3 regions of the Rossellomorea sp. RS05 genome follow, and region 2 is predicted to be linked to each of the others. Evidence: predicted binding sites of a transcription regulator. Region 2 holds the regulator's gene; each other region holds the start of a gene.
What was found. Region 2 encodes CtsR, which represses protease genes until heat stress. Its sites were predicted from a motif close to ATGGTCAATAAAGGTCAAACA; they were not measured.
Positions count from the first base shown of each region.

Region 1: the regulator CtsR is predicted to act here: its motif matches at 3,496-3,516, upstream of clpB (ATP-dependent chaperone ClpB).
Region 3: the regulator CtsR is predicted to act here: its motif matches at 6,958-6,978, upstream of ABJ225_RS09650 (ATP-dependent Clp protease ATP-binding subunit).

Region 1 covers NZ_JBDKWY010000001.1:184,542-195,097, forward strand. Annotated here, with positions in the region: gene ABJ225_RS01015 (Cof-type HAD-IIB family hydrolase) at 1-157, opposite strand, end outside; gene ABJ225_RS01020 (prolyl oligopeptidase family serine peptidase) at 315-1,088, shown strand; gene ABJ225_RS01025 (metal-sulfur cluster assembly factor) at 1,155-1,463, shown strand; gene ABJ225_RS01030 (Crp/Fnr family transcriptional regulator) at 1,505-2,182, opposite strand; gene ABJ225_RS01035 (undecaprenyl-diphosphate phosphatase) at 2,233-3,051, opposite strand; gene ABJ225_RS01040 (YjzC family protein) at 3,226-3,405, shown strand; gene clpB (ATP-dependent chaperone ClpB) at 3,528-6,113, shown strand; gene ABJ225_RS01050 (hypothetical protein) at 6,418-6,648, opposite strand; gene ABJ225_RS01055 (DUF2929 family protein) at 6,844-7,026, opposite strand; gene ABJ225_RS01060 (hydrolase) at 7,252-7,992, shown strand; gene ABJ225_RS01065 (hypothetical protein) at 8,011-8,724, shown strand; gene ABJ225_RS01070 (BMP family ABC transporter substrate-binding protein) at 8,788-9,753, shown strand; gene ABJ225_RS01075 (ComZ family protein) at 9,750-9,932, shown strand; gene ABJ225_RS01080 (beta-ketoacyl-ACP synthase III) at 10,304-10,556, shown strand, end outside.
Region 2 covers NZ_JBDKWY010000013.1:46,689-57,244, forward strand. Annotated here, with positions in the region: gene ispF (2-C-methyl-D-erythritol 2,4-cyclodiphosphate synthase) at 1-362, opposite strand, end outside; gene ispD (2-C-methyl-D-erythritol 4-phosphate cytidylyltransferase) at 355-1,053, opposite strand; gene ABJ225_RS21175 (PIN/TRAM domain-containing protein) at 1,121-2,209, opposite strand; gene disA (DNA integrity scanning diadenylate cyclase DisA) at 2,396-3,469, opposite strand; gene radA (DNA repair protein RadA) at 3,474-4,844, opposite strand; gene clpC (ATP-dependent protease ATP-binding subunit ClpC) at 4,969-7,413, opposite strand; gene mcsB (protein-arginine kinase McsB) at 7,410-8,495, opposite strand; gene mcsA (protein-arginine kinase activator protein McsA) at 8,492-9,034, opposite strand; gene ABJ225_RS21205 (CtsR family transcriptional regulator) at 9,055-9,516, opposite strand.
Region 3 covers NZ_JBDKWY010000002.1:375,268-385,823, forward strand. Annotated here, with positions in the region: gene ABJ225_RS09605 (polymer-forming cytoskeletal protein) at 1-34, opposite strand, end outside; gene ABJ225_RS09610 (DUF4004 family protein) at 57-659, opposite strand; gene ABJ225_RS09615 (GntR family transcriptional regulator) at 840-1,220, shown strand; gene ABJ225_RS09620 (ABC transporter ATP-binding protein) at 1,217-2,101, shown strand; gene ABJ225_RS09625 (hypothetical protein) at 2,088-2,828, shown strand; gene ABJ225_RS09630 (hypothetical protein) at 2,876-3,535, shown strand; gene ABJ225_RS09635 (catalase) at 3,732-5,780, shown strand; gene ABJ225_RS09640 (hypothetical protein) at 6,045-6,206, shown strand; gene ABJ225_RS09645 (hypothetical protein) at 6,283-6,627, shown strand; gene ABJ225_RS09650 (ATP-dependent Clp protease ATP-binding subunit) at 7,062-9,191, shown strand; gene ABJ225_RS09655 (Cof-type HAD-IIB family hydrolase) at 9,241-9,996, opposite strand; gene ABJ225_RS09660 (ABC transporter ATP-binding protein) at 10,253-10,556, shown strand, end outside.

The DNA.
Region 1 (10,556 bases), on a different contig from region 2:
GTTCACTCGCACGGAATGGTCTGCCTGTTGCAATCATGACCTCATGTCCATTTTTCCTGGCTTTATTGAGAGTATCCAACGTGCGCACGGATATTTTCTTTTCATCTGTAAGCAAGGTTCCGTCCAGGTCAAGGACGATAAGATGTTTATCTTTCATGTTCACTAATCCCCCATTTATATATTCTCTAGTTGTAGTGTACGCATAAGGCCGCACGCTTGTCCACTGAACGTGGAGGTGAAGGCCAAATAATATACATGCCCCTTCCACTAGGATATCATAGGAAGGAAGCTATACTTGGAAGGAGCGGACGATCGTGATCATCGTAGAGAATAATACCATTGAAGAAATCCCCTTTCTTCATCTGGTGAAAGAAGAATACCGCAATGAAGCGCTGCCGACGTGTTTTTTCGTCCACGGATTCACGAGTGCGAAGGAGCATAATCTGCACTATGCATATTACTTAGCCGAGAAAGGCTTCAGAGTGATCCTGCCTGATTGTCTTGAGCACGGGGAGCGGGGGACAGGTAAGACCGAATATGAGCTGGGCAAACGATTCTGGAATATCGTCATCCATACCATCAAGGAGTTGGATATCCTCAAGGAGACTTTCGCCCTGGATGGCCTGATTGATGAGGAAAGAATCGGTCTAGCGGGTACGAGCATGGGCGGAATCGTGACCCTTGGTGCCCTGACTCAATATGAATGGATCAACAGTGCGGTATCCCTCATGGGAAACCCATCTTATGTGAAGCTAGCAAAGGCTCAGCTTGGCCAGCTTGAAAAAATGGGCTATGAGAATCCTTTCACAGAGGGGCAGGTCGAAGAAATCTTGTCCGAGCTCTCACGGTTCGACCTCAGTCTGCAACCGGAAAAGCTGAACGGACGTCCCCTGATGTTCTGGCATGGTAAAAATGACAAAGTCGTACCGTTCCAGCTTACATATGAAGCGTATACGGAACTTCTTCCTTTCTATGAAGGACGCGAGGATCAACTGGTCTTCCTTGAAGATAAGAAGGCTAATCACAAAGTGAGCAGAGACGGTGTCTTGAAGCTTGTGGACTGGTTCGTCGATCATCTGATGGCGTAACCTTTTGTCATATGGGACAGATTTTGTTAAGATTGGTTAAGAATACGGACAGATAGGAGTGATCGTGTGGATCAAGATCTGAAAGATAATATGATGGGCGCCCTTGAACAAGTGGTGGACCCTGAACTCGGAATAGACATCGTGAATCTGGGATTGGTATACGACGTGGAATTGAATGAAGAAGGAACAGCCACCGTTACGATGACGCTGACTTCTATGGGATGTCCCCTCGCCGGGACCATCGTGGATCAAGTAAAAACAGCGCTTCGTGATATCCCTGAAGTAAAAGATACTGAAGTCGACATCGTATGGAATCCGCCTTGGAGCAAGGACAATATGTCACGCTATGCCAAAATCGCATTAGGGATCCGTTAATCGTTCCATAAGAAAAGGGCCTGCACATAGCAGGCCCTTTTCTAGTTGATTTGACAAACGCATAGGGGGCATTGATCGCAATCGATCGTTTCTTTCAGTCGATCCAGTTTATGAATGGTGATGAAGCCTTTGTTCATGGAAATCACCCCGTCTTCCTTGAGGTCGTGCAGCATCCGGTTCACCATTTCCCTGGAGGCACCACAGAAATCGGCCAGGTCCTGATTGGTGAGGCAGATTCCGATGAGGGTCCCGCCCACTTGGTGTTCACCGTACGTATTGGTCAAACGGATCAAGGTTGAATATAGGGCGCCCTTCTTGCCATGAAGAAGAAGATCCCGGAACCTCGATTGGTCTTTCCTCTGTTGCAGCTGAAACCATTTGATCCAATCCCGGTTCCTCACACGATCGTCCAAAAGGGATGTCTCGAAGTCGGTGATAGGAATCGAGAGGAGGGAACAGCGATCCATTGCCCTGGCACTGACCGAATAGGAAGAATCTCCGCAAAGCAATTCTCCCACCACATCACCGGCTCCGACAATTCGAAGGGCCAGTTCACGTCCACCGGGTGTGGACCTCGTTACTTTGATATGCCCTTCCTTGATAAAGAACAAGTGGCTTGGAACTTTTCCTTCAAGAAACAGGTAGCTTCCTTTGGAAACATCATATGGGTGACCATCCAACATGAACATCTCTTTGATCGATCCAGGTACATGTCCCACAGCCTCACACCATTTCGTTTAGATAGGTAAAGGATATTCCTCCCCGTGGATTATAGAAGGGAAAATAGTGCCACGCCACCGCCGACAACAAAGCAGTAGATGGCGAACACTTTCAGGTTGCCCCTTGCCATGATCCCCATGAACCATCTTAATGCATAGTAGGATGCAATGAGGGAGGCAAGGAACGCAACGGTATATGGTACGGCCAGTTCCCCTAAGTTAGGGTCGTTGATCAGGTCTTTGATGCCGAGCAGCATGACACCGAACGAAACAGGTATGTATAAAAGGAAAGAAAATCGAAGGGCGGTTTCGGGTTTCATTCCCCGTCCCATGGCAGCAACAATGGTAGCTCCTGAACGACTGATGCCAGGAATCAGAGCGATTGCCTGTGCCAGTCCAACGATAATGGCATCTTTAAAATTGAGGTCCCCGTCATTTTTACGCCCGCGCAGATTGCGGATCAACCAGAGGGCGATACCCGTAATGAAGAGGGTGATTCCCACAGTGATGATACGGTCCGAAACGAGCGCCTCGATCTTATCACCGAACAGGACACCGATGACACCGGCGGGGATCGTCCCCACAATCAAATACAGGATGAATTTGAAGTCGCGGGTATTTTCCGGGGACTTCGTTTTGAAGTATCCGATCCCGTTTGCAACCAGCCTGTAGATATCACGACGGAAAATAACCAGGACTGCCAGCAAGGATGCGGTGTTCACAAGAATTTCAAACGTTAAAGAAGTGGTCTTGATATTAAAAAAATGCTGGACAATTTGAAGATGGCCACTGGATGAGATCGGGATCGGTTCGGTCAGACCTTGAATGAGTCCGAGTATCAGGTATTTCAGTATTAAAATAAAATCCATTTTGTTTCCTCCAAGTAAAAAAATTCACACTTATTCATTTAACACCATTGTACAAAAGACTGTAAAGGGAATTTCCAGATTCGAAAAGAGATTGACATATTTCTGACAGGTATGAATGGCTCCTGTATGTCGAAAAATAGAAGGGAAGCACATGCTTCAAAAGGAGGGGGCATTATGGGACAGCGCAGACACTTCAAGGGTGGCGAAAAAGCACCTAATAATGGAATATACATTGAAATCGGTGAAACCGGGAGTACAGTCAATCACCCGAAGCAGGCTAAACTGAAGGCCGGGGATCGTTTTCCTGAGACGACAAACGACGATCGCCACTGGACATATGCCAGGAAGCCGTAATGACAAGGGATGGGGCATCTGCTCCATCCTTTTTTCTGCCGTTACGGGCTTTTATTTTCCAATAGGGAAGGAACAAGCTATAATAAAGAAAAGGTCAAGAATGGTCAAGGAGGAGTGTGTACATGAATTTTGATCAATTCACCGTTGCCATCCAGGAGGGGCTCGTGGCGGCAGGGGAACTGGCAAAGGCGAAAAAGCATACTGACATCCTGTTGATCCATCTGTGGGATCGTCTGCTTGAAGGGCCGGACAGCTTTTTGGCTTCCCTTTATGCCCGGATGGATGTCGATATTTCAGAGCTGCAGGAGTTTATACAGTCAAGGATTGAGCAGGTCCCGGAGGTACAGGGGGAGAATATTCCTTATGGACAATACTTCGCTACTGATATTCGTCGTCTCCTTGAAGATGCCAAACAGCTTATGGAAAAATGGGATGATGAGTACATATCCACAGAACATCTTGCTGTAGGGATTTACCGTCAGCAAGACCATCCCATAACGCGTTACTTCCTTTCAAAAGGGATTGAGCAACAATTGATTCAAAATCAGGTGGAAACCATCAGGGGAGGGGACAAAGTGACAGATCAACATGCTGAGATGAAATATGAAGCCCTTAAGAAGTATGGAAGGGACCTTGTGGAAGAGGTGCGATCCGGAAAGCTTGATCCGGTTATCGGACGAGATGGAGAAATCCGTCATGTCATCCGGATCCTTTCAAGAAAAACCAAAAATAATCCCGTTCTGATCGGGGAACCGGGTGTAGGGAAGACGGCCATCGTAGAAGGGCTTGCTCAGCGGATCGTCCGAAAAGATGTTCCGGAGGGGTTGAAGGAAAAGACCATCTTTGAATTGGACCTGAGCTCACTCGTAGCAGGGGCGAAGTTCAGGGGAGAATTCGAAGAGCGACTGAAGGCGGTACTGAAAGATGTGAAAAAAAGTGAGGGAAGGATCATCCTCTTCATCGATGAGTTGCATACGATTGTCGGTGCAGGCAAAACCGAGGGTGCAATGGATGCAGGAAATATTCTCAAACCTATGCTCGCCAGGGGGGAACTCCACTGTATCGGCGCGACGACGCTAAATGAACATCGTACGTATATTGAAAAAGATCCCGCCCTCGAACGACGCTTTCAGCAAGTGCTTGTAGAAGAACCGACCGTAGAAGATACGATCTCAATCCTCCGTGGACTGAAGGATCGCTTTGAAATCCACCATGGTGTCAATATCCATGACCGGGCCATCGTAGCAGCTTCGACTCTATCTGACCGCTACATAACCGATCGTTTCCTGCCGGATAAGGCCATCGATCTTATTGATGAAGCATGTGCCATGATCCGAACCGAGATCGATTCGATGCCCACAGAGCTCGATGAAATCACCAGGAAGGTGATGCAGCTCGAAATTGAAGAAGCGGCTCTGGTGAAAGAAAAGGATGCAGCTTCCTTGGGGCGACTTGACTCCATCAGGGGGGACCTTGCCAGCCTGAAGGAAAAGGTGAATGGAATGAAGATGAAGTGGGAACAGGAAAAAGAAAGCATCGCCATCGTCCAGGAAAAACGTGAGGAGCTGGAAAAGCTGCGCCGGTCCCTCGAGGATGCGGAAAATCAATATGATTTGAACAAAGCAGCGGAACTCCGGCACGGAAAGATTCCAGAAGTCGAGAGAGAGCTTGCTGGTCTCGAAGCAAAAGCGCTGAAGGAAGAAGAAGGGCGTTTACTGAGGGAAGAAGTCACAGAAGAAGAGATTGCAGGCATTGTGGCCAGATGGACGGGAATCCCCGTAACGAAATTGGTGGAGGGTGAAAGGGAGAAGCTCCTGAAACTCGACAGCATCCTTCATGAACGGGTCATCGGCCAGGATGAGGCGGTCGGTCTGGTGACAGATGCCGTCATCAGGGCAAGGGCAGGGATCAAGGATCCCAACCGTCCAATCGGATCATTCATCTTCCTAGGTCCCACAGGGGTAGGAAAGACCGAGCTTGCAAAAACCCTCGCCCAGACCCTGTTCGATAGTGAGGATCACATGATCCGTATCGATATGTCAGAGTACATGGAGAAACACGCGGTTTCAAGACTTGTGGGAGCTCCTCCCGGGTATGTGGGCTATGAAGAAGGAGGCCAGCTTACTGAAGCTATCCGGCGTAAGCCATATTCGGTGATCCTACTTGACGAGATCGAAAAGGCCCATCCAGAAGTGTTTAATATCCTTCTTCAGATGCTTGATGATGGGAGGATCACCGATTCTGCCGGACGAACCGTGGACTGCAAGAACACGGTGATCATCATGACCTCCAATATCGGATCAACCCATCTTCTTGAACGCAATCACGGAGAAGAGGAGATCAATGAAGAAACGAAGGAATTGGTCATGGGTCAGCTGAGGGCTTCGTTCCGACCGGAATTTCTGAACAGGGTGGATGATATCATCTTATTCAAACCCCTAAGCGTCAACAATATTAAAGGTATCATTGATAAGCTCTTTAAGGAGCTGCAAGAGAGGGTAGCTGAACAGGGTCTCTCCCTGCAAATCACGGACGACGCCAAGTCCTTCATTGCTGAGTCGGCCTATGACCCCGTGTACGGGGCGCGTCCATTGAAACGTTTCTTGCAAAAAGAAATCGAAACAAAACTTGCCAGGGCCATTATAGCTGGCGAGGCCACTGGCGAAGTGATGGTTGAGAAAGGGGAGCGGGGTCTGACGATCAGGTAAGGATGGTTGAAAAAAGTCCTATCAAATGATGAACAAGATCAATTCATGTTTTTAATACCGCTAATGATTTCCGTGCAAGACTTCGCTTTCCGTGGGTAGCCTGTGAGCCTCCTCGGCATACCTGCGGGGTCTCACATTAGCTACTCTCCCACAGGAGTCTTCGTCTTGCACTCCAATCAACCGCTGAATACAATGACATTTAAATGTTCGTAAATCAAATTAAAAACCCGAATTCCTTTACCTAGTGGTAGGCAAAGGAATTCGGGTTTTACTATGACTAAAACACTTATGTCCCATCTATTACTCATTCTGAGCGAGCATCATCTTTGTATGTAAGAACAATGAATTTATAGTCCGAACGATTACTGTCCGGAACCTTTTTAGATGGTCGTACATTAATCGTATTTAATATTTCTTCATTGATATGCTCCCACTCATCTAAAGTGAGGGTCACGACTTGTTGAATTATGGCCACATTGATAAATTTCAGTATACTATCCGGATTGATTCTCGGTGGTTGGTCGGCTGCTGGCATTGGTCCCTCTCGGACGGTTATATTGCCTGGATTCTTTCTGCTCGTCATCAGTATTAATTCTCCGTTCACGAAATCTTAAGACGAGTTAATTGCACCAACAGCTCAAGCGGAAAGAACGGAGAAATCTCCGGCGTTTTGAATAAAAAAAGCATGTAGACGGTCTTCTGAAATTCAGACCCGGTCTACATGCTTTTTTTAATGATCTTCGACAGGTTCGTTGGGAAGGATCAATGTTACGATATAAGCAAGGATCGTGACAGCTACGGATAAGATCAATCCCTGCATGAAATCGAATTTTCCGCCACTCATGTTTGCTACAACATAAGTCAGCATCTCGGTCAGTGCAAATGCCCAAAAGAACATCCAGAAAAATTTCACGGTTACACCCCGTTTCTATATAATTGGCTGAAAAAGCCTATGTAAACATTCATAATCTCCTCTATACTACCACAGCTTCAGCTTTTAATAAATGGCGAAAATGTGAAATGTAAACCCTATCATTTTATTCTCTTCATCATGAATTCCTTCATTAATGGGCTAATCCCCTTTCCGATACAGGAACCTCGCATACACTATAGTACCTTGGAAAAAGGAGAATTTCAGATGTATCAACGATTGTTTCAAGTAGAGCAAGAGTGGTGCATGATTCATTATCCAGAACGACCGAACGGTTTTGCAGTGATGATCATCGGTGACTACGGTCAAGATGTAGATGAGAAAAGCAGTTTCTGGTCCCATCATGAATTCCGCAAGAAATGGGTCCGTGACATGACAGATAAAGGGTATATCGTTTTTTACAGCAATCTCTACGGAGCCAATTGGGGAAACAAAAGGGCAGTCCGCCTTGCTCATCGCCTCTATCAATATGTGAAAAGGACTGAGATCATCAATCCGCGTATTCATATCCTGATTGAAGGAATGGGCGGGCTTGTGCTGAAAAACCTGTATCCCCTGATGAAAGACGAGGTAAGGAGCATCGTCATGCTGTCTCCATGTGTGTCCCTTCGAAACCATCTTGAACAGGAGAAGGAGCAGAAGTTTTTCCACAAAAAGCTCATTCGGGAAATCAGACATGCTTTCAGCGTGACGGAAGATCAGTGGCCGGCATTCATTGAATCTTTAACAGAATCAAATGTGTTCCACACCCTCCCCATGCCACTTTACATTGTGCAACCTACCAGTCTGAATCGTTATAAAAATCAAGTCTCACTCATACTAGATATATATAGGGACCGGTTGGAAAATGGTCTGATGGTCGATCTGTTTTATGTTCTTCCTGAGAAGCGGATGTCATTGGGAAGGAAATTCACATCTTATTTTGCGAAGCACGAGAGCGATCTTTAGCTGATGGGAGTGAAAGAAGTGAATCATGCATATGTGTTTCCGGCCCAGGGTTTTCTGGGCTTTCAATTATGTACGGCACTGTTGGAGGAAGGGTGGGAGGTGACGGCACTTGATTCCGGCAGGGAGATGGGTGACCATTGGATGGAAATCGGGCGTAATGCCAATCTTCACTGGACGTCTTTTTCGACTTGGGATCGTCTCGTCCCTTCGGGTAGTCATGTGTATCTACCCTATTATGATGAAGATGACCTTTTGACTGAAAAAGAAGGAGAAACCTTGATGGAACAGGCAGGATACACCATCAGGGTTTTCAGCCATTTTCAGGACCCTCCATCAGTTAATCCATCCGGAGCTGATATATACGTTCCCACTTTGATCGGTCTGCGACAGCCGGTGTCCTACCATTTTGCCAGACTTATAAGGGATGTCCGTGTGGATGAACAGGTCCAGGATGATCCGACCGGGGTGATCTATGTAAAGGATGCGGCCAGGAAGATCATCTCATGCACAGGGGAAAAGGGGGAACTTCATCTGAAGGGAGAGGCAGCTTGGGCCGATGCTTCTGCCCTCCTGACGGAAGCGGGAATTCCGCAATTGAAAGCACCGAAGAACATCAGGGGGAAGGCGATTCCCGTCATGGCTTCAAAGAGTTTAGAAAATATATTTGATGAGCAATTAAAGGAAGCCGGGATAAAAAAAGGAAAAAATAGCTTCCCTTATTCGGACAGGTAAAGGTAAAATATACCCGTTGCAATTATTTTTACGAGTTCCGAAGAAACAAAGGAGTTGCTGTACTTGATCATGAAATTTTTTCACTTGTCGATGATCCTTTTGCTGCTGGGGGGCTGTACTTCCGGTAGCCGGTCAGGAGAGATGGACAATGCTGGCCTGCTGGTCCCGGAAACGATCGATGATGGCGTTTGGGGGACAAAAGGGTATCAAGGTCTTTTGGGCATCCAGAAAGAGTTCGATGTGAAGGTTTACTATAAAGAAGGAATGAATGGAGACACGTCGATCCGTCATGCCCTGGATGAATTTGAAAAAGAGGACGTCAATCTTGTGTTCGGTCATGGGAATGAATACTCTTCCATATTCAATGAGGTGGCATCGGAGCATGAGAAGATGCATCTGGTAAGCTTCAATGGGGACGCTACGGAGAAGAATACTACCAGCTTGACGTTCAACGGGTACGCCATGGGGTTTTTCGGAGGAATGACTGCTGCTTCCCAGACAAAGACGGATCGACTCGGCGTCATTGCGGCCTTTTCCTGGCAGCCGGAAGTCCAGGGGTTCATTGATGGAGCCAGATACCAAAACGGTAAAGCCGAGGTCCTGGTCGAATATACGGGTCACTGGGACCACTCGGAGGTTGCACTCGATAGGCTCGACGGGCTTCTCGATCAAGACGTGGACGTTGTATATCCAGCAGGGGACGGGTATAATGTGGCTGTAATTGAAAAACTCAAGGAATCAGGTCGCTATGCCATCGGGTATGTGAGCGACCAGTCAGATCTTGGGGAAACAACGGTGTTGACGAGTACGGTCCAGCATGCCGACAAGCTGTATGAACTGATTGCCGGGAAATATACTGCCGGTGAACTTGAGTCTGGTAATCTTGAATTCGATTTCCGGGACGGGGTCATCTCCATGGGAGAATTCAGCCCTGTCGTTCCTGCCGGATTCAAGACAGAGATGAACCAGCATATCAAAGCGTATGTCGATACCGGAAAACTACCGAACGGAAAGGAGTCGCCACAATGAATGAAGACAAAACGATGCAATTCTTGCAGATAGCGATGAAGTATCTTCCAGAAGCACAGGAACAGCTCGAAAAATCAGGAATCCAGCTTAGCCCGGAGATGATCGAACCCTTCCTGTCCATGTTCACCAACGTTATGAATGAAGCGTATGAACTAGGTAAGCAAGACGCAGCGAAGTAATGTACATAGAACAGTAGGGGGAAATACACCTTCTGTTCACCGTAAAACCCAGGAGCAGTGACGTTCAGTCCCTCTTGGGTTTTTTCGTATGTGATGAAAAGTGGGTTACTCACTAGCCGGGTTTGAAGAACACGTCTAAATAGAAGAAGTCCTTGCTCCGGGTCAAGTGGGAGTATATCATTCACCCAGCCTGAATCAAATACACACTTCCAGCGAATCGTGAAAACTTTTAGGGACCCTTCAAGGAAACTTGGGTCTGATAATGCAAAACTAAGGCAAAAAGAATTGCAGAAAGAGTAAAAGTCCGTTAAAATTAGTACCAAGTCATAATAATTGATAATAAAGCGAAGGTAAAACAGGGGGATGCCGATATGAATACTGGAATCATTGGAATAGGGCGCTATCTGCCTGAGAAGATATTGACCAATGCCGATTTGGAAAAAATGGTGGATACATCGGACGAATGGATCCGTACTCGGACGGGGATTGAAGAGAGACGTGTTGCAGGGGATGATATCGATACATCGGATATGGCCTATGAAGCAGCGAAGAAAGCCATCGAGGATGCAGGCATCTCACCTGAGGATATCGACCTGATCCTTGTGGCAACCGTTACACCTGATC
Region 2 (10,556 bases):
AGGAGCTCGGCGATCCTTGCTCTCATCTCATCGATATACGGGGCCATCTTCGGCTTTTGGGCGATGATGGTGCAATCGATATTCCCCAGTTCATAGCCTTCCTCTTTGACCATTGCCCATACGTGTTGAAGCAACTTGGCCGAGTCTGCGTCCTTGAACTCTTCGTCCGTATCCGGGAAATGCTTCCCGATGTCACCGGCAGCAATGGCACCGAGGCAGCCATCCGCCACGGCATGGAGAAGGACGTCGGCATCAGAATGCCCCAGAAGCCCTTTCTCATATGGGATCGTGATGCCGCCCATGATCAATGGACGATCCTCCACTAGTTGATGCACATCGAAGCCTTGTCCGATTCTAAACATGATGTTTTCCTCCTTCTGTTCTCTTCTTCAATATCGCCTCGGCAAAAAACATATCCTCCGGCGTTGTCAATTTGATATTGTCATAATCACTTTCCACGATGGACACGTCTTCCCCCAGACGCTCCACAAGTGAAGCGTCATCGGTGCCTAGGAACCCTTCCTCCATTGCTGCATCGTGGGCTTTTTTTAAAGATGAAACGCGAAAAGCCTGTGGGGTCTGCACCATCCACAAGCTTGAGCGCTCGATCGTTTCTTCGACTTTCCCATCCATGACTTTCTTGATGGTATCCTTCACCGGAACCGCGGCAATCGCCCCGCCTGTCTCCCCGGCCCGCTCAGCGAGCTCGTGGATGACCGACCGGGAAATGAACGGCCTGGCACCATCATGAACGAGTACGACTTCATGATCGACCTCAAGCAATGCCTGATACACGCTATCCTGTCTTTCTTTCCCCCCGTCGACGAGACGGATATCCTTGCCGATATCATGACGATCGATCAGAGCTTCGAACTCTTCCCGTTCATCGGGATGGATAGCAACAAAGATCCCCTGGCACAGGGGATCCCGGTCGAACACTTGAAGGGTATGGACAATGATGGGTGCCCCGTCCAACTCAAGAAGCAGCTTATTCCGATCCGCTTTCATCCTTTTGCCCCTTCCGGCAGCCGGGATGACCACTTGATACTCCATATGATTAACTCCTTTGACTTCCTCTAGTATTCATCCATTATACCTTACCGGGTCAAAGGAGTCAGGCTTAGAGCGCTTTTTCCAATTGTTTCGGCTTTGCAAAGATCATCCGCCCCGCGGAGGTCTGCAGCACCGAAGTGACTAGGACATCGATATATTTGCCGATGTAATTGCGCCCTTCCTCCACAACGATCATCGTTCCGTCATCGAGGTAGGCAATGCCCTGATTATGCTCTTTACCATCTTTGATCACCTGTACCTTCAGTTCTTCACCAGGAAGGACGACAGGCTTAACGGCGTTGGCCAGGTCATTGATATTCAATACTTGTACCCCTTGAAGGTCGCATACCTTATTCAGGTTGAAATCATTGGTCACAACGATTCCGTTCGTGAGTTTCGCAAGCTTCACAAGCTTCGAATCCACCTCTTGTATCTCTTCGAAGTCGCCCTCGTAGATCTGGACCTCAACCGGCAATTCCTTTTGGATGCGGTTCAAAATATCAAGTCCTCGACGTCCGCGATTCCGCTTCAATACGTCGGATGAATCCGCGATATGCTGGAGCTCTTCGAGGACGAACTGAGGAATGACGACGATGCCTTCGAGGAATCCCGTTTGACAGATGTCTGCAATACGTCCGTCGATGATCACGCTTGTATCGAGAATTTTTAGGGTCTTCACGGCGTTCGCTTCATCATCCTCGTCGGAATCTTTCTTCTTGGAACGAGAATTGCCGAAGAGACCTACCATTTCATCCCGCTTCTTGAAGCCGACCTGGAAACCAAGATACCCAAGCAGCAAGGTCAAGAGCACCGGTACGACCGCATTCAAAATCGGGAATTCAAGCTGATTGACGGCAATTCCCAACAGGTACGCAACGATCAATCCGATAATCAGACCAAGACTTCCAAAGAGCAAATCCGTCACCGGGGCCTTTACCAAACTATCTTCAAACCATTTGACAAAGTTCACCACATACTCGACTGCCCAGAACGAAATAATATAAAAAATAATGGCACCTAATATAGCAGTCATATATGCATTATTGATTAATGAAATATCCGCCATGTTGATGACCGACAATAACTCCGGAATCAATAGGATCCCTAGTGTACCACCTACGATAAGGAAGCATGCCTGAACGATTCTTTTTAACATACCTTCACCTCCTCCTATCCATTATAAACAATTTATGATTTTTAAAACGTGAGATTCTTGACTAATTTTCTTCAATTTCACAAACGATGATAGAGGCCCTCATGAAAAGGCTAACACTCGGAGATTACACTGTCAATTTTTTGGAAACAGGGCATATTTCCCTTTTATCAAACCGGGACTTGGGTGCTATAATTGCCGGTCAGCGAACGTTTGTTCTTTTATGAGTTTGAGACCTTCTTTAATCTTGCGCGCCCTCACTTCCCCGATCCCTTCCACTTCATCAAGGTCTTCGACCGTCGCTTTCACGATATGATGAAGAGCATCATACTCGTTGATCACATTCTCGATGATGACGATCGGCAGGCGCGGGATCTTATTCAATACACGGTATCCGCGCGGGAACATCGCCTCGTCGTGGTGGGGATAGCCCTGATAACCCAGAAGCTTCAGGAGCACATTGTCTTCAAGGACTTCTGAGCGCACAAGCTCCTGGAACTTATATAGAAGCTCGAATGCTTTCACGTTGCGGTCCATGGCGTAATCCCGGAAGATCAACATGGCCTCGCTCTCGATGTCTGAAAGCAGTTCATTCATCTGCAGGCGGATCAGTCTTCCCTCCGTGCCGAGTTCACTCAGATACGTCAGAAGCTCATTTTTGATCCTGAGAACCATTTCGAATCGATGGAGAACCTGGAGCAGATCGCTCTGGGTCACCAATTCTTCGAACTCCAAAACCGATAGATTGGAGATGCTCTGATCGAGGACGACTTTGTATTTCTCCAATGTCTGCACAGCCTGATTGGCTTTGGTCAGGATGACGGAAATGTCCTTCAGGGCGTATCGGAAATTGCCCTGGTACAGGGTGATGACGTTCCGGCGCTGCGAGATGGCAATGACAAGGGCATTCGTCTGCCTTGCCACCCTTTCTGCCGTACGATGCCTCATCCCTGTCTCTGTAGAAGGAACATACACATCGGGGGCAAGCTGGGCATTGGCCAGGATGATCTTCGTCCCGGATTCGTTCAGGACGATCGCCCCGTCCATTTTCGCCAGCTCATACAGATAGCTCGGTGAAAATGGACAATTGATATGAAAGCCTCCGTCCAGAACGGACTTGACCTTGTCATTGTATCCGACGACGATAAGTCCGCCGGTATTGGCCCGGAGCACATTATCGATCCCATCCCGGATAGGCGCACCGGGCGCAACGAATTGTAAAATATCCGATATGGATTTATCCTTTGCCTTTTTATCTTCCATTTTGTTATCCTCCTAAAATCATACCCAACGCTTGGTGGATATCGGATACACCGACCACTTCGATGCCGCCCGGTGCCTGCCATCCCCCGATATTGTTCTGCGGGATGATGACCCGCTGGAAGCCGAGCTTCGCCGCTTCCTGCACCCTCTGCTCAATCCGTGAAACGCGCCGGATCTCCCCGGTCAGTCCCACTTCCCCGATGATGCAATCCTGTGCGCGTGAAGCTTTGTCCCGGAAGCTTGAAGCAATGCTCGCCGCCACGGCCAAATCGATAGCCGGCTCATCTAGCTTCACTCCGCCTGCGACCTTGAGGTAGGCATCCTGTTGCTGAAGGAGCATCCCTGCCCGCTTCTCAAGCACTGCCATGATGAGGGAGACCCTGCTATGGTCGATTCCTGTTGCCATACGTCTCGGATTATTGAAGCTCGTCGGAGTGACAAGGGCTTGAATTTCCACAAGCACCGGCCTTGTTCCTTCCATGGATGCAACAACCGTCGACCCGGCAGATCCCTGTGAACGTTCTTCGAGGAAGATCTCTGAAGGATTGGCGACTTCTTCAAGACCCAGCTCCTTCATTTCAAAGATTCCCATTTCATTCGTAGAACCGAAACGGTTTTTCACCGCCCTCAAGATCCTGTAAGAATGGTGGCGCTCCCCTTCAAAATAGAGAACAGTGTCCACCATATGCTCCAGTAGACGGGGACCGGCGATGGATCCTTCCTTGGTTACATGTCCGACGATGAAAATGGCAATTCCTTTCGTCTTACCGATCCGCATCAATTCAGCCGTACATTCCCGGACCTGTGATACGCTCCCGGGTGCCGAAGTGACCTCCGGATGATAAATGGTTTGAATGGAGTCGATGATGACAAAGTCGGGTGAAAGCTGATCGATGGTCTGGTGAATCGACTGCAGGTTGGTTTCTGCATATATGTATAGGTCATCAGCTGTGATATTCAGCCGGTCCGCACGCAGTTTGGTCTGCTTGATGGACTCTTCACCTGATATATAAAGGACTTTTTGCTTTTGTTCGGCAAGCTGTGAAGATACTTGCAGCAGCAGGGTGGATTTCCCTATCCCTGGGTCTCCCCCTATCAACACAAGCGATCCCGGCACCACTCCTCCTCCAAGTACCCGGTTGAGTTCTTTGGAATCAGTAAGGACACGGGGCTCTTGCATCGTTTCGATGGATGTCAGTTTTTCAGCCTTCGATGGCCCTTCGCTATGTTGGAATGCACCACGGGGCTGCTTCCCCGTAATGGCCACTTCTTCCACCATCGTGTTCCACTCATTACACCCGGGACATTTCCCCATCCATTTTGCTGATTCATACCCACAGGATGAACATACGAATTTTGTCTTCTTTTTTGCCAAAACGATCCTACTCCTCTTCCTAGTCTTATTACTATACCGAGAGTGCCCCGGCTATACATACCTCTCACTTCTTATGGAAAAAAAGAGGCACAGGTTCATGACCGTGTACCTCTTCCTTTTCACATCAAGGAGTTGAATTGGTTGCTTCTTCTTTCAATTTGACGACGAACTCTTCCCCTTCGACATCGATGAGGATGTCTTGACCCGTCAAGACCTTCCCTCTCAGGAGCTCTTCAGAAAGTTTATCTTCGACATATTTCTGAATGGCCCTGCGGAGCGGTCTTGCACCGTATTCAGGATCGAATCCTTCATCCGCGATCTTCTCCTTGGCAGCCGCAGAAAGTTCAAGATGGATATCCTGCTCTTTGAGGCGCTTCGTGAGTTGATTGGACATAAGGGTGACGATCTCTTTCAGGTGGTCTTTCTCCAATGAGTGGAAGACGATGATTTCATCGATACGGTTCAGGAATTCAGGGCGGAAGGCACGTTTCAGTTCCTCCATCACTTTCCCTTTCATATCTTTGTAATCCTGCTTCCCATCCTGGATATTGAAGCCCATATGCTTATTGGCTTTAAGGGACTGTGCACCGACGTTCGATGTCATGATCAGAACCGTGTTCCTGAAGTCGACAGTCCTTCCTTTGGAATCAGTCAAACGACCATCTTCCAAGACTTGCAGAAGGATATTGAAGACATCGGGATGTGCTTTTTCGATTTCATCGAGGAGCACGACGGAATATGGTTTGCGACGGACTTTCTCAGTCAGCTGACCGCCTTCCTCGTACCCGACATATCCCGGAGGAGATCCGACGAGACGGGAGGTGGAATGCTTCTCCATGTACTCCGACATATCGATCCGGATCATCGCTTCTTCATCACCGAACATGGATTCTGCGAGAGCCCTAGCCAATTCGGTTTTACCGACACCGGTAGGACCGAGGAAGATGAATGAACCGATAGGACGCTTCGGATCCTTCAGTCCTGCACGGGCACGGCGTACCGCTTTCGATACAGCGACAACTGCTTCGGATTGCCCGATGACACGGGAGTGCAGGATCTCTTCCAATTTCAAGAGACGATCTGTTTCTGTTTGAGCAAGCTTGGATACAGGTACTCCTGTCCAGTTGGACACGACCTTCGCGATATCTTCCACTGTGACTTCGGTATTTTCCTGCCCCTGCTTTTCTTTCCATGTATTCTTCGTTTCTTCCAGCTCTTCACGAAGCTTCTGCTCGGAATCGCGTAGGGAAGCGGCTTTTTCAAACTCCTGGCTCTGAACGGCAGCATCCTTCTCTTTGCGGATCTCTTCCAGCTTCGCTTCAAGCTCCTTCAGGTTCGGCGGAGTCGTATATGAGCGGAGTCGGACCTTCGAACCGGCTTCATCGATCAAATCGATTGCCTTATCCGGAAGGAATCGGTCTGAGATATAGCGGTCAGAGAGTTTCACAGCGGCATCGATGGCAGCATCCGTGATGGATACGCGGTGATGCGCTTCATAGCGGTCACGAAGACCTTTAAGGATCTGGATGGACTCATCTGCAGTCGGCTCATTTACCTGGATCGGCTGGAAACGGCGCTCAAGGGCTGCATCCTTCTCAATGTACTTCCGATATTCATCAAGGGTCGTCGCCCCGATACATTGCAGTTCTCCACGTGCAAGGGAAGGCTTGAGGATGTTGGAAGCATCGATTGCCCCTTCAGCCCCTCCTGCCCCGATCAGCGTGTGAAGCTCATCGATGAAGAGGATGATATTTCCTGCCTGACGGATCTCATCCATCACTTTCTTCAGGCGGTCCTCGAACTCACCGCGGTATTTCGTTCCGGCAACGACCGTACCCATATCAAGGGTCATGACACGCTTATCACGGAGGATCTCCGGTACTTCATTCGCGATGATTTGCTGGGCAAGGCCTTCAGCAATTGCCGTCTTACCCACACCCGGTTCACCGATAAGGACCGGATTGTTCTTCGTACGGCGGCTTAGCACTTCGATGACACGCTGGATTTCCTTGCTTCGCCCGATGACCGGATCAAGGCTTCCTTCACGGGCAATGGCCGTCAAGTCACGCGCAAGACTATCAAGTGTCGGCGTATTGGCATTCGCACTGCCGCCTCCTTGGTGTCCGCCAGAATCGTTGTTGCCGAGGAGCTGGAGAACCTGCTGCCTTGCTTTGTTCAAGCTTACGCCAAGGTTTCCGAGTACCCGTGCTGCCACGCCTTCCCCTTCACGGATCAGACCGAGAAGGATATGCTCTGTCCCTACGTAAGAGTGACCGAGCTTCCTTGCTTCATCCATGGAAAGTTCGATGACTTTCTTCGCGCGGGGTGTATAGTGGATCGTTTGGGACTTTTCCGTTCCTTTTCCGATCAGACCCTCCACTTCCTTCTGGATCTTCTCAGGGCTTAGTCCAAGGGCAGTCAGTGCCTTGGCTGCAATCCCCTCTCCTTCACGAACAAGGCCAAGCAGGATATGTTCAGTGCCGATGTTATTATGGGCTAGTCGGATGGCTTCTTCCTGGGCTAATGCCAATACTTTTTGAGCTCTTTCTGTAAATCGACCAAACATCATGATTCTTCCTCCTCACATGTATCTTTATCCAATCTAATTCGCTCCCTGATCAAGGAAGACCTTCTTATGTCCCGTTCATTCGGTCGCAATGGACCTCCGGAATATTGTTGTAAAAAACCCGGTTGGGTCAAAATCATCAATTCATTCAAAATATTTTTGGAGAGACTGTGGATCATGCCCAGATCGATGCCCAGACGAACATCGGACAGGCATTTGGCCGCTTCCTTCGATTCAATGATGCGGCTATGCTCCAGCACCCCCAGCGATCTGAAGACCCTATCTTCTAATTGTATGTTGGAGGTCTGAACTAATGCCTCCCTCGCCGTCAGTTCCTTGGCAATGATCTGATTCACCACGCTGATGAGATCTTCCACGATATCCCCTTCCGACTTACCTAGGGTCGTCTGGTTGGAGATTTGAAAGATATTCCCCAGTGCTTCACTGCCTTCGCCGTAGATACCCCTCACGACGAGCCCAAGCTGGTTGATCGCCGGTATGATCCGGTTCATCTGCTGGGTGAGGACCAAGCCAGGAAGATGTACCATGACCGATGCCCTGAGTCCCGTTCCTACATTCGTAGGACAGGTGGTCAGATACCCGTGCTTCTCGTCGAATGCAAAGTCCAGTTCGCTCTCAAACCAATCATCGAGCTCATTGGCACGGGAGAGGGCCTGCTTCAGTTGAAGACCTGGATACAGACACTGTATCCGGATATGATCCTCTTCATTTACCATTATGCTTATATCTTCATCTGGTGATAGAAGGACGGCCCCGACATTCTTATCTTCTGCCAGATTGGGACTGATCAGGTGTTTCTCCATCAATACCCTTTTTTCCAACGGCTGAATCTCACTCGTAGGTAAAAATTCGAGTTCCCCCAGCTCTTTTGGAAAAGAAGACATTTTCTCTTTCACCCGTTCTACGATCTGCCCTGCTTCCTCAGGTGAATATAGGGTTGAAAAACGGAAGTCCGTCAGATTCCGTGCCAAACGCACGCGGGAACTCAGGACAATATCCGATTGGGGACCTTCTTCATTCATCCACGAACTGACGGTATTGCTTAAAAATCGCTCCAGACTCATTCTGCACCTCCCCCTTCCTGCTTCATCTCACGTTCAAGGGAACGAATGCGATCTCTCGTTTCAGCTGCTCTCTCAAACTCTTCCTCTTCGATGAGGGCCTGAAGTTCCGTTCTCAACTTCTTGATCTGCTTCTTGATCTGGATGGTACCGCCCATTCGTTCCGGTACCTTTCCATGATGCTCCATATTCCCGCTGTGCACCCTCTTCAGAATCGGATCGAGTTCGCTATTGAATGTCTTATAACACTCCGAACATCCAAACCGGCCGATGCTCGTAAACTGTTGGAATGTCAATTTGCACTTCGGACACTGGAGAACTTCCTTTTTCGGCGCTTCCTGCTCCTGTGCCTGCTTGAAGCCGGGGGTGATGTTCAATAAACCGGCCAACAGATTATTCACCGTGAAGGCTGCCGAATTCTCGAACATCGTTCCTTTATCCTGAGCACACTGCTCACATAGATGGACCTCGGTCTTCTCTCCGTTCACAACCTTCGTGAAATGAAGGGTTGCCGGATTCTCCTTGCACTCCTGACACATCATTCCATTCACCTCTTACATTCTTACTCGTATTTTAGCGTATCCAGCATAGCCCGGAGCATCCTGCCCCGCAGTATATCCCGTTCAGGCAACTCGACCATGATCACGGATCGATCCATGACGCTCAGCATGATCTTTGCCTCTCTTTCAGATATTATATCCTCTTCCACGAGTCGGAAAACGATATCAGCCGCCGTATTCTGACTGATTTTCTGAGTAATGAGGGCCACCAGCTGATCAATAAGATGCAGCTGATCATGAGCCTTCACCCGCATGATGCGGATGTAGCCGCCTCCCCCTCGCTTACTCTCGACCACATACCCCTTCTCGATGGTGAAGCGGGTATTGATCACATAATTTATTTGAGAAGGAACACATTGGAACTTATCAGCGATCTCACTTCTTTTGATTTCGACGATTTCAGATTCACTTAAATCCAATACATTCTTCAGGTAATGTTCAATGATGTCGGATATATTTCTCATTAAACCTCCTCCTCATTTGACTTTGACTATATTTGACTATAATTATACAACCGGGCTTCCATCTTTGCAATGAAGAAGCATAGCCTTAAAAGCTTTTCTGTTTGGGAGGTATTTTAAACGTGAAGATCGATTAAAAACGGAAAATTCGAATTAGGTGTATATTCGACTTTGTGTGGGGTTAGTCCTTCTTTGGATGTGCAGGGTTTTTGGGAGAGTTCAGTAGAGGAAATGGATGTTGAAGGGTTGGACGTGAGGATTGTGTCCTTTTGATCGTGACTACCATATTTATGAAGGAATGTACACAGACAGAACGTCAATTTGTGGGATTTTTTGGGATTTGAGACGGAATAATTTTATCCCTTACGAACTTGAAACTACGATTGAAAGGTCGCAAGTATGCACGGCCTTACGCAAATACAGGGGTCGGATCGCAAATAGAAAAATGAACATTGGTACGTTTCGCAAATAAAAAGTCGTTTTTCACAAATAAAATCAAAAATATCGCAAATAAATGGTTGAATTTCGCAGGTATTTTCGTGCCTGAGGGGGAACGATGGGTCCTTGAGTGCTTCAAATGGAAAAAAGATGTTGCGAGGAATGTCGAATGGTGTCAGGTACATAAGTGAATACTTTATCTGGAAAAACATCACTGATAAAAGCACCCTATCCGCAGGTATCACGCCCCCTTCGCAAGAAACATAAAAAAGTCGCAAATAAGCACGACTCCCCCATAGCCTCATCTCCAGTTAACACCTCTGTCCATCCCCCTTGGCTGATCATATACTCCCTTAGGTCATTAAAGCTCTAAAAATCTGTCTCTTTGACCTTGCTCACCGGCCTCATCCCATACTCTAACCGTACTCTCGCCCTCCTAACCAACCCTTTCAACCTGCGATCTTCACATATCTCTCTAATCAACATCTCTCTACCCATCCTATTTCAAACGGCTAACATCACCACCAACATTCCCCGCCAACAAAAAAACACCACAAAAAAAGCAACCCATCAAATGAGCTGCTTTTTATACTTTGCCTGGCGAC
Region 3 (10,556 bases), on a different contig from region 2:
TCAAGTCATGTAATTTCGTTTGAGCTGTACTCATCATGATCCTCCTCAAAATATTTTCACTTTGTTGCAATGCTGCCGTTCACTTGTTCCATCAACGAACCGATGTCAATCTCCAAGGAGTTCGCGGATTCTTCCATGACCCATTTACTGTCACCGGGAAGCTGCATCCACATCCATTCCGATCCTTTACTCATGCCGATGAGCAAGTAGTCGAGGGGAGGAGGGGATGATTCCAGAAAGGAAACCAGCTCCTTCAGTGCTTCTTCCTTGACGCCTTGTTCTTTGGCTTGGTACACGACCTTGCCATGCAGCAGATCCTGACCGGTAAAGCTTTCCCTTACTTGGAACAGGTTCCAAAGATCTTCCGGTATCAGGTTCAGTGCCCTTACCTGCTGTCCACTCAGTTGGATGGTGGACGAATCAGGAGAGAAGATCGCTGATAGCTCGTCGAGGGAGTGGTCATCCTTCAGCTCTTTGATTTTTTGTATGCGTTCGAGCACCTTCACTTTTGGAAAATAGGTTTCTTGTCCCGTGAAGCTGGACTTTTTGATAAACCAACTTTCAGGGAGGATGTTCTTTCTTTTCCACCGGTAGAGCTGTCCATAGGAAATGCCGGTCATATCGAGGACTTCACGTTTTGAAATCAGTTCTTCACTCATACTCAACCTCCTTGTAACAAAACATTGTTACGTTATATCTGTATTCACAATAACAGAACAATGTTACGTTGGCAAGTGAGTTTGAAAAAAATTCCTCTTTGCCTATTGCAAAACAATGGAAATCAGTATATAGTACATTACATCAGTAATGCACTATGGTGGGAAGAGGTGAATGCACTCTTGATCTTAAATTCAAACAGTTCGAAGCCGATATACGTCCAGATTGCCGAATGGATCGAGACGGAGATCCTTTCTGATGCCCTACAGGCAGATCAGAAAGTGTACTCCCAGTATCAGCTCGCCGACATGCTCAATATCAATCCGGCGACGGCAGGAAAGGGCCTATCACTATTAGTAGATGAAGAAGTGCTGTACAAAAAAAGGGGGCTGGGTATGTTTGTATCGGAAAAGGCCAAGAACATCATTTTGATGAGGAGAAAAAATGAAACGCTTGGGGAACTCATCGAAAATCTGGTGAAGGAAGCCGCGTATCTGAATGTATCGGAAGACGAACTGATCCGGTTGATCAGGGAAGAAATGGGAAGGAGGAATGAAGAATGAGTGTCATCGAGTGTAATCGAGTCTCAAAGACCTACGTTGGGAAAAAGGCCGTGAATCAGCTGACCTTCACGATCGAGGAGAATGTAATCACGGGTTTGATCGGGAGGAACGGCGCAGGGAAAACGACTTTATTGAAGCTCCTGACAGGCTTCATACGGCCGACGGATGGGGAAATCCGCATTTTTGAAGAAACTCCCTTCAATTCTTTGAAGGTATCCGCCAACAGTATCTATGTGGATGACCAAATGACCTTTTCCCCTTATCTGAATCTGAAGGAAATCCTCCATGCCATGAAGGATTTCTATCCCAATTGGGATATGGAGATCGCCCGGAAGCTGATGGCCCATTTCTCCCTTGACGGAAATGCGTATCATAGCCAGCTGTCCAAAGGCATGAAAAGCACTTTCAATGTCATTGTCGGCCTTGCTGCACGGTGCCCTTTGACCATCATGGATGAGCCCGTCACGGGTATGGACGCAGCCGTAAGGAAGGACTTTTATCGCATGATGCTGAAGGATTATCTCGCCCATCCGAGGACCATGATCCTCTCCAGTCATCTCTTGACCGAGATGGAGGATCTCATAGAGAATATCCTCCTCATGAAGGACGGCGGACTGTGCCTTCATAAGACCGTTGATGAAGTCAGGCAGCTTGTCATCGAAGTGAGCGGACCGAAAGAAGAACTTGAAAAATGGGCTTCCGCGCAGGACGTGCTTCACATGAAAGTCACCACCCCTCACCTGACGTTAGCTGCTGTAAGACAGGACCGGCTTGAAGGGCGGATCCCTGAAACGTTTTCGGTCAGGGAAGTAGCGGCAGAAGACGCATGCGTGTACATCACAGGAAGAGGAAAAGGGGGAATCGATGATGTCTATCGCTAAGGCAGACTTTTGGAGTATCGTCATGAAACAGCTTCGGTATAAGCTGAAGGCGTATAGGGGGATTTATACGTCGTTGATTACGGTTCAAGTGTTGGCTTTGTTGTTTTCTTTTGGTAGTACCAGTAGTATGAGCGGTTCCTCATCTATCGGCTTGTCATACAATGTGTACGGGTACTCAGGAAGTTTGATCTTGATTTTCACGATGCTTTGGGGGCTCATGACAGCCATATTAATTACAACTAAAGCTTACCGATATGATGACTTTGTTATGGTAAGTACGAGAATGACCAGTCAAATCTCATCGCTGTTGTTTTTAGTTATCTCCTCCATTATTGGTGGACTTACAGCCATTGGGGCAGATTACTTACTAAGAGATCTGTTACTTTTGTTCAAAGATACGGCATTAATCTTTGAAGGGTCGACCCCAACGTTTCAAGGTGTGATCGGATCCTGTGTTTATTTACTTCTATTCTCTCTTATCGGGTATACTTGTGGGATTTTGGTTCAACTCAAAAAAATATTCCTTTTTATCATCCCTTTGGTGGTTATCGGGATACCGATTACAATGTCATTTATTCTTGGAATCAGATTTTTTACTGAAGACATATTACAATTCTTTTTTAATGAAACGTCCTTCCTCTTATTTATTGGGAAGTTCTTAGTTGTCAGCATTTCGCTCCTATTAATCACCTTTACTGCTGGAAACAGATTGGCGGTGAGACCATGATGATCATTAGTCTCATATCACTGATTGGTATCTTTGGGCTACTTGCATTGTTGATCGGTTTTTCATTTAAGCGTATCAGAACAAGAAAGGGCAGTAGACGCATTCTTCCTGAAAAAATCTTGGCGGGGTACTCAATTCTTTTGCTATGCTCGATTCTCGTTTTTGCTCTTGTTCCTGCTCATTTAAAAAATGTAAAGTATCCATATAATGACGATTACCCTAATGAAGAGAAGGAATATGAACAATTCATGAATGGACTGAAGGATGGAACGATTGATAAGCTTTCAACAGCTATTCAGAAAAAAGAATGGGATTTTCCCTATCCCAAAAAATCATTCGATGTAAAGACGGTGGATTGGAATGTAGGCGATCCTTTCATTCTGATCGACGACAGGGGTGAAGCAGACCGAATTGTGGTCCACCATATTGTATCGAGAAGTATCGTGCGAAAAATGGATATAACGAGTGAAGTACCCTCACCACAAGTTTCTTTTAAGGAGGGGACATTGATCGTTAAAGGACAACCTGAGAAAACGCTTACGATTAATCAATATAGTAGTTCGTTTGTCACGAAGCAGTTCAAAGGAAAGCCATTATTCGAGGAAGGAATGTACGATTCAAGTATCGGCTATGAAACTGTTTATATCACAGTTCCAAAAGGTACACTCGTATCAGGCCCCGTTGAATGGGTAAGGGATCTAGAATGATCGATGACGAAAAATGAATAGAATAAGGGAGGAAGGAGGCATCTTTGGATGGTGCCTCTTTTTCTATGAAAATAATAGGTGAAGAGGAATACCTCTCCAGAAAATCATGTTTATTCTACCAATAGAAGGGTAGTTTGTAAGTGGATTTGTTTACATAGTAAACAGCATTACAAAACAGGTGGAGAGGGTTGAGAGAATGAGTAATGAACGTCATGGCAAGGTGAACGGGAATAGCAAGGATGAACAGCTGGAACAGTACCGTGTGGATGATAAGGATAAGCATCTCACCACGAATCAGGGCCTGAAGGTATCGGAAGATGAATTTTCCCTCAAGGCGGGGGAACGCGGTCCGACCCTGATCGAGGATTTCCACTTCCGTGAGAAGATGACACACTTTGACCATGAACGGATCCCTGAGCGCATCGTCCATGCCAGGGGCTATGCCGCACACGGTGAGTTCGAAGTATATGAATCGATGAAAGACTATACAATGGCGAAATTCCTTCAGGATCCATCCGTGAAGACGCCGGTATTCGTGCGGTTTTCTACGGTGGCAGGATCGAAGGGGTCTGCTGAAACCGTACGCGATGCCCGCGGGTTCGCAACGAAGTTCTATACAGAAGAAGGGAACTACGATCTTGTTGGGAATAACATACCAGTCTTCTTCATCCAGGATGCCATCAAATTCCCTGATTTCGTCCATGCGGTGAAGCCGGAGCCTCATAATGAAATGCCGCAGGCTGCTTCCGCCCACGATACATTCTGGGATTTCGTCGCCAATAACCAGGAATCTGCGCATATGGTCATGTGGGCCATGTCCGACCGTGCCATCCCAAGAAGTCTCCGCATGATGGAGGGCTTTGGTGTCCATACATTCCGCTTTGTCAACGATGAAGGGAAGGCACACTTCGTGAAGTTCCACTGGAAGCCTGTCCTAGGGACCCATTCCCTCGTATGGGATGAAGCACAGAAAATCAACGGGAAGGACCCTGACTTCCACCGCCGTGATCTTTTTGAGTCCATTGAAAACGGAGACTATCCGGAATTCGAACTTGGCGTTCAGCTCATCAAGCAGGAAGACGAATTCAAGTTCGACTTCGACGTATTGGATCCGACCAAGCTATGGCCGGAAGAAGATGTACCGGTGAAGATTATTGGGAAGATGACGCTCAATCGTAATGTAGACAACGTTTTCGCCGAAACGGAGCAAGTGGCATTCCATCCGGGATCTGTCGTTCCTGGCATCGACTTTTCCAACGACCCCCTACTACAGGGTAGGCTCTTCTCCTACACGGATACTCAGCTCATCCGTTTAGGCGGACCGAACTTCCATGAACTTCCGATTAACCGACCGGTCTGCCCGTTCCATAATAATCAGCGGGATGGTTACGGCCGCCAGACGATCAACCGCGGTCAGGTGAGCTATCACAAAAACTCACTCGCCAACAATACCCCTGCACCGGCAAGTCCTGAGGAAGGTGGCTATGTCCACTATCAGGAGAAGGTTGAGGGCCATAAGGTCAGGGCCAGGAGTGAGAGCTTCAAAGACCATTTCTCCCAGGCGACGATGTTCTGGAACAGCATGAGCCGTCCGGAAAAGGATCACATCATCCAGGCGTTCAGCTTTGAGCTTGGAAAAGTGGAGAGTGTGGACGTGAGGAAGCAGATTGTGGCCATGTTTGCCAATGTCAGTAAGGAACTTGCCGAAGGCTTTGCGGAACAGATCGGCCTTGAGGCTCCTCAGGATGCCGGTTCCACTGTAACGAAATCATCTCCTGCACTCAGCCAGGAAAACACGAAGAAGAAACCTCAGACCCGAAAAGTCGGTGTGATCGTGGCGGGAGGATTCAACAGCGAAGTATCGGCCATCCTGAATGCTCTTAAAGAAGAAGGGGTGCAGCCAGAGATCATATCCGGCAAGCTCGGCGTTATCAAAGGAGCTGACGGGGCGGAGCTTGAGGTGGATCATACATTCCTTACAGGTGAATCGGTTCTGTTCGACAGCATCTTACTCGCTGGTGGAACCGAAGTAGATAAGAAGTTTACAAGTGAAACTCAGTATTTCGTGAAGGAAGCCTTCTCGCACTTCAAACCGATCGGTGCTGTCCATGAAGGATCTGAGTGGCTTGCTTCTGCCGGTATCCAGCAAGGCTCAGGAGTTGTTACGAATGGAGGAGATGATTTCTCCAAACGATTCATCACCGTCATTTCCGAACACCGCCACTGGGATCGTGAAGTTGTTTAAATAAGAGAAATACAGTGAGGCTGGGACAAACGTGATTTAGTCATAGTAAAACCCGAATTCATTTGCCTGCAATCAGGTGAATGAATTCGGGTTTTTAATTTGTTTTGTGAGCAGTAGCGTCAAAGAGATCCTCTCAATCTATACTGATGTCTATTTTCGCCCGTTTTACTAGAAATAGGCTTCTATCAGATGCGAAACTTACAGTTCTACATAGAATAACGTTGTAAGGTGATTTACTAGAAAAGAACAAGGAGGTGACTGGATATGGGTTACTCAAAATCTCAACCAAGCTATGAATTTGATTTCTACAGCCTTTTGTTGGTGATTCTTGTGGCTGCGTTCCTTATCACGCTTGCTATTGCCCCTCTTGCGGCACTAGTAATCGGAATTGCGCTACTTGTATTGTTAGTGGTAGGCGAGTTGTAAGAATGACGCTCCTGAAGATGGGACAGGCTCCCTTCTTCAGGAGATAATATGAAGACCTTGAAGGGAGGAACGGAGAATGAGCGAAAAAGGAAATCCACTTGAAGGATTATTCGATATGATCAACAAAGTATCAAAGGATCAAGGTCAATCTATCGATATGGATACATTGAAGGAACAGATGAATTCCATCATGAATGAAGACAGTCTGAAAAACCTGATGAAGGGGACAGGGCTGGGATCAACGGAAAATCTCCTGGGTATGGCAAAGAACTTCGATATCTCATCCATGCTGAACAATGTCATGAGCAAACGGATGAACCGTGGCGCAGGCAATGTAAATGCGGATATTGAGAAGATGAAGTCTGATATACAAATGATCAAGAAATATATCAAATCAAACAACTGGGAGCAATGGTACTAAAATTCTCCTGTAATAAGGATTCACATAGATGAATGATCTCTGATAAATCAGGGATCATTTTTATTTTGTATGCTGAAATATCTATAATGGAGAAATATAACTTTTGAAAGAAGTCTAAGCTAATCGCTTTTCTCGAAATCGGAAAGGGCCTCTTGCGGAAGATATGATCCAATAATTTCGAACGAATGAAACAATTCACCAAGTGAACGAACCGTCATATGGAGATTTATTTACCGAGCAAATTACTTGAGAGAAAATCAATGAGGTTTTATACTTTTTTCACACTCCATAACAAGACAGGGTGAAATAAAAAAATAAGCAAAAACCTTGAAAGTCAAAAAAGGTCAGAGTATACTATGTTCATAAGGTCAAAGTTAGTCAAAGTCAAATGAGACCTTACCTATTGATGAATTTTGAACAGGAGGTCATACACAATGAAATGTGAAGTTTGTCAACAACATCAGGCAACCATTGAATTGTTTACTCAAGTGAACGGAACGAAATCCAAAGTGCATATGTGTTCAACATGCTTTCAACAGCAGACCGCACCTTCTGGAATGCACGGTGGATTCCCGTTCGATGAATTATTTAAAGGCATGAATATCGGAGGTAGCCAGCAGTCAGGATTCAAGTCCGGACAAGGAAGCCAGCCGCAGACTCAACAGAGGGGCGGAGGGTTGCTTGACCAATTCGGACGCAATGTGACCGACGGAGCAAGAGCAGGACTGATCGACCCTGTCATCGGACGCGACAAAGAAGTCGACCGGGTGATCGAAATCCTGAATCGCCGCAACAAAAACAATCCGGTCCTCATCGGGGAACCGGGTGTCGGTAAGACGGCTATCGCGGAAGGTCTTGCATTGAAAATCGTCGCTGGAGACGTGCCTTCGAAATTAATGAATAAAGAAGTCTATGTCATGGATGTCGCTTCCCTTACAGCGGGAACAGGTGTGAGAGGTTCGTTTGAAGAGCGCCTGAAAGGTATCATCAATGAGCTTCAAAACCGTAAAAACGTCATGCTCTTCATCGATGAGATCCACCAGCTGGTTGGTGCAGGATCTGCGGAAGGAAGCATGGATGCAGGAAATATCCTGAAACCTGCCCTCGCCCGCGGTGAGCTTCAGGTCATAGGAGCGACAACCCTTAAAGAATACCGCCAGATCGAAAAAGACGCGGCTCTCGAACGCCGCTTCCAACCCGTGATGGTCAACGAGCCTACACTTGAGGAATCCATTGAAATCCTGAAAGGCCTCAAGGGTAAATACGAAGCGTACCACAAAGTCACATTCACGGATGAAGCCCTTGAAGCATGTGTGAAGCTTTCACACCGCTATATCCAGGATCGCTTCCTTCCTGATAAGGCGATCGACCTCATGGACGAAGCCGGTTCAAAAGTGAACTTGCTGTCTGAAGGAAAAGATACAGCCGAACTTCATCAAAAGCTGAGTGACATTAAGTTGAAAAAAGAGCAGGCTACAAAAGCAGAGAACTATGAAGAAGCAGCCCGCCTGAGAGATCAGGAAGCGGCTATTGAAAAACAGTTGGATGAGGGACATCAAACACATGATGCCACTGTCGAAACCGAGCTTATTCAATCCCTGGTGGAATCTAAGACAGGTATTCCTGTCGGCAAGCTCCAAAGCGACGATCGTGAGCGCATGAAATCACTTGAAGAAAATCTTGCCGGCAAAGTCATCGGCCAAGAGGAAGCCGTGAAAAAAGTGGCTAAAGCCATCCGCCGCAGCCGTGCAGGACTGAAGGCGAAGCATCGTCCAATCGGTACATTCCTCTTCGTCGGCCCTACCGGTGTCGGGAAAACCGAGCTCACGAAGACCCTTGCAGAAGAACTCTTCGGCTCCAAAGAAGCGATGCTCCGACTTGACATGAGTGAGTATATGGAGAAGCACTCTGTTTCAAAACTTATCGGATCACCACCTGGATATGTCGGTCATGAGGAATCAGGTCAGCTTACAGAAAAGGTAAGACGGAACCCGTATTCCATCATCCTTCTTGATGAAATCGAGAAAGCGCACCCAGATGTCCAGCATATGTTCCTGCAGATCCTTGAAGATGGCCGTTTAACTGATAGCCAGGGAAGGACAGTCAGTTTCAAGGATGCTGTCATCATCATGACAAGCAACGCCGGAGTGACGGATGTGAAGGAAAAAGTCGTCGGTTTCGATACAGGTGGAACGGATGCTATCAAAGAAACCAACATTCTGACCTCTCTCGGAGCGTACTTCAAACCGGAATTCTTGAATCGCTTCGACAGCATCATCCAGTTCCAATCACTCGAAAAAGAAGAACTTCTTACGATTCTCGACCTTATGCTCGATGATCTAAGGAAGGATCTATCCGAACAAGGCATCTCCATTACGGTCGATACGGTCGCCAAGGAAAAACTGGTGGACCTTGGTTATCATCCTGCATTCGGTGCACGTCCTCTCCGCCGCGTCATCCAAGAACAGGTGGAAGATCGCATCGCCGATCTACTTCTTGAAGAAGACGGTGTGAAGGAAGTAAACGTGTCTGTGAAAGATGACAATATTATCGTCGGCTCATAAAGACAAAAAGGCGTATCGGTTTGGCCGATACGCCTTTTATTGTAGAGAATTATTGTTGCTCCAATAGTTTATGAATGGCCTGTGCCACCCCGTGATCCGTATTGCGGCCGGTTACCCAGTCTGCCGCCTCCTTGACTGATTCCTGTGCATTGCCCATGGCGACACCGATCCCGGCTTCACGAATCATGGCCATGTCATTCAGGCTGTCTCCGCAGGCCATCACTTGGTCCATGGATAGTCCGAGCCATTCACATACTTTGACGAGTGCCGCGGCCTTGTTCACGCCGGCTGGATTGATTTCAATATTGGTCGGGCTTGAGTTCGAAACTTCGAGTGCTTCGTTATTCATAAGCTCGTCCAAAATGACCTTCCTGACCTCATCATCCTTGATATCAAAGCCGAATTTGAGCCAATTATAATCTTCGATCTTACCATCGAATGGATTATGGCTGTTAAAAAGGCCTTGAGAAGTGGAAGACCAGAAATAAACGCTATCCTTATCGTGGGTTTCCTTCAGTTTCCAAAGGTCCTTCACAAGCTCGTTATCCAAAGGCGTCCCATGGACAAGATTGTACTCTTTGTCGTAGATCTCCCCGCCGTTAACGGTCACAAGGTAAGAGGATCTTCCGAGCTGATCCGAAATATCGCGGCATGTGCGCAAAGAGCGTCCCGTACTCAATACAACATGGATGCCTTTTTCTTTGGCGAGCTCAATAGCCTTCTCATTCTCCGGAGAGACCATTCCCTCGTCATTCACAAGCGTCCCGTCCATATCGAGTGCGATCAATTTAATATCTGTTGGCATTGACAATCACGTCCTTCTTAGAATTCTTCTCTAGTGTAATACAAAAACCACCATCCATCTAGGAAAGAAGCTTTAGTCAGAGAGTAAAACAGTATAGAATAAAGAAAAGCGGAGGGCGCTGGCCATGGGGCGACAAGCATAAGGCGAGGAACCCGGAATGACGTCCTATGCTCTTCTTGCTTTCAACCACGAACAATAAGATCCAACATATCAAAGGATAATTAATGCATGACAAAACCCTCGAAAGGAAGACCCAATGAATCCTTCAAATCAGAAAAATTCTTGGAAGCATCTATTCACACTTATCCGTGAAACGAAACCGCCCAAATTATTGTTTGGCATTTCCCTTGGGCTTAGTCTCCTGACGACGCTCGCAGGACTTGCCATTCCACTGCTTACAAGCAAGCTTATTGATGATTTCAGCTTAGACTCACTGAGCAGGGGAGTGATCATCGCGATGATTGCAGCCTTTTTCATCCAAGCACTTGCTGGTGGTGTCTCGGTCTATCTGCTCGCCAAGGTAGGTCAGCACGTCATTGCCTCCCTGCGTGAAAAGCTTT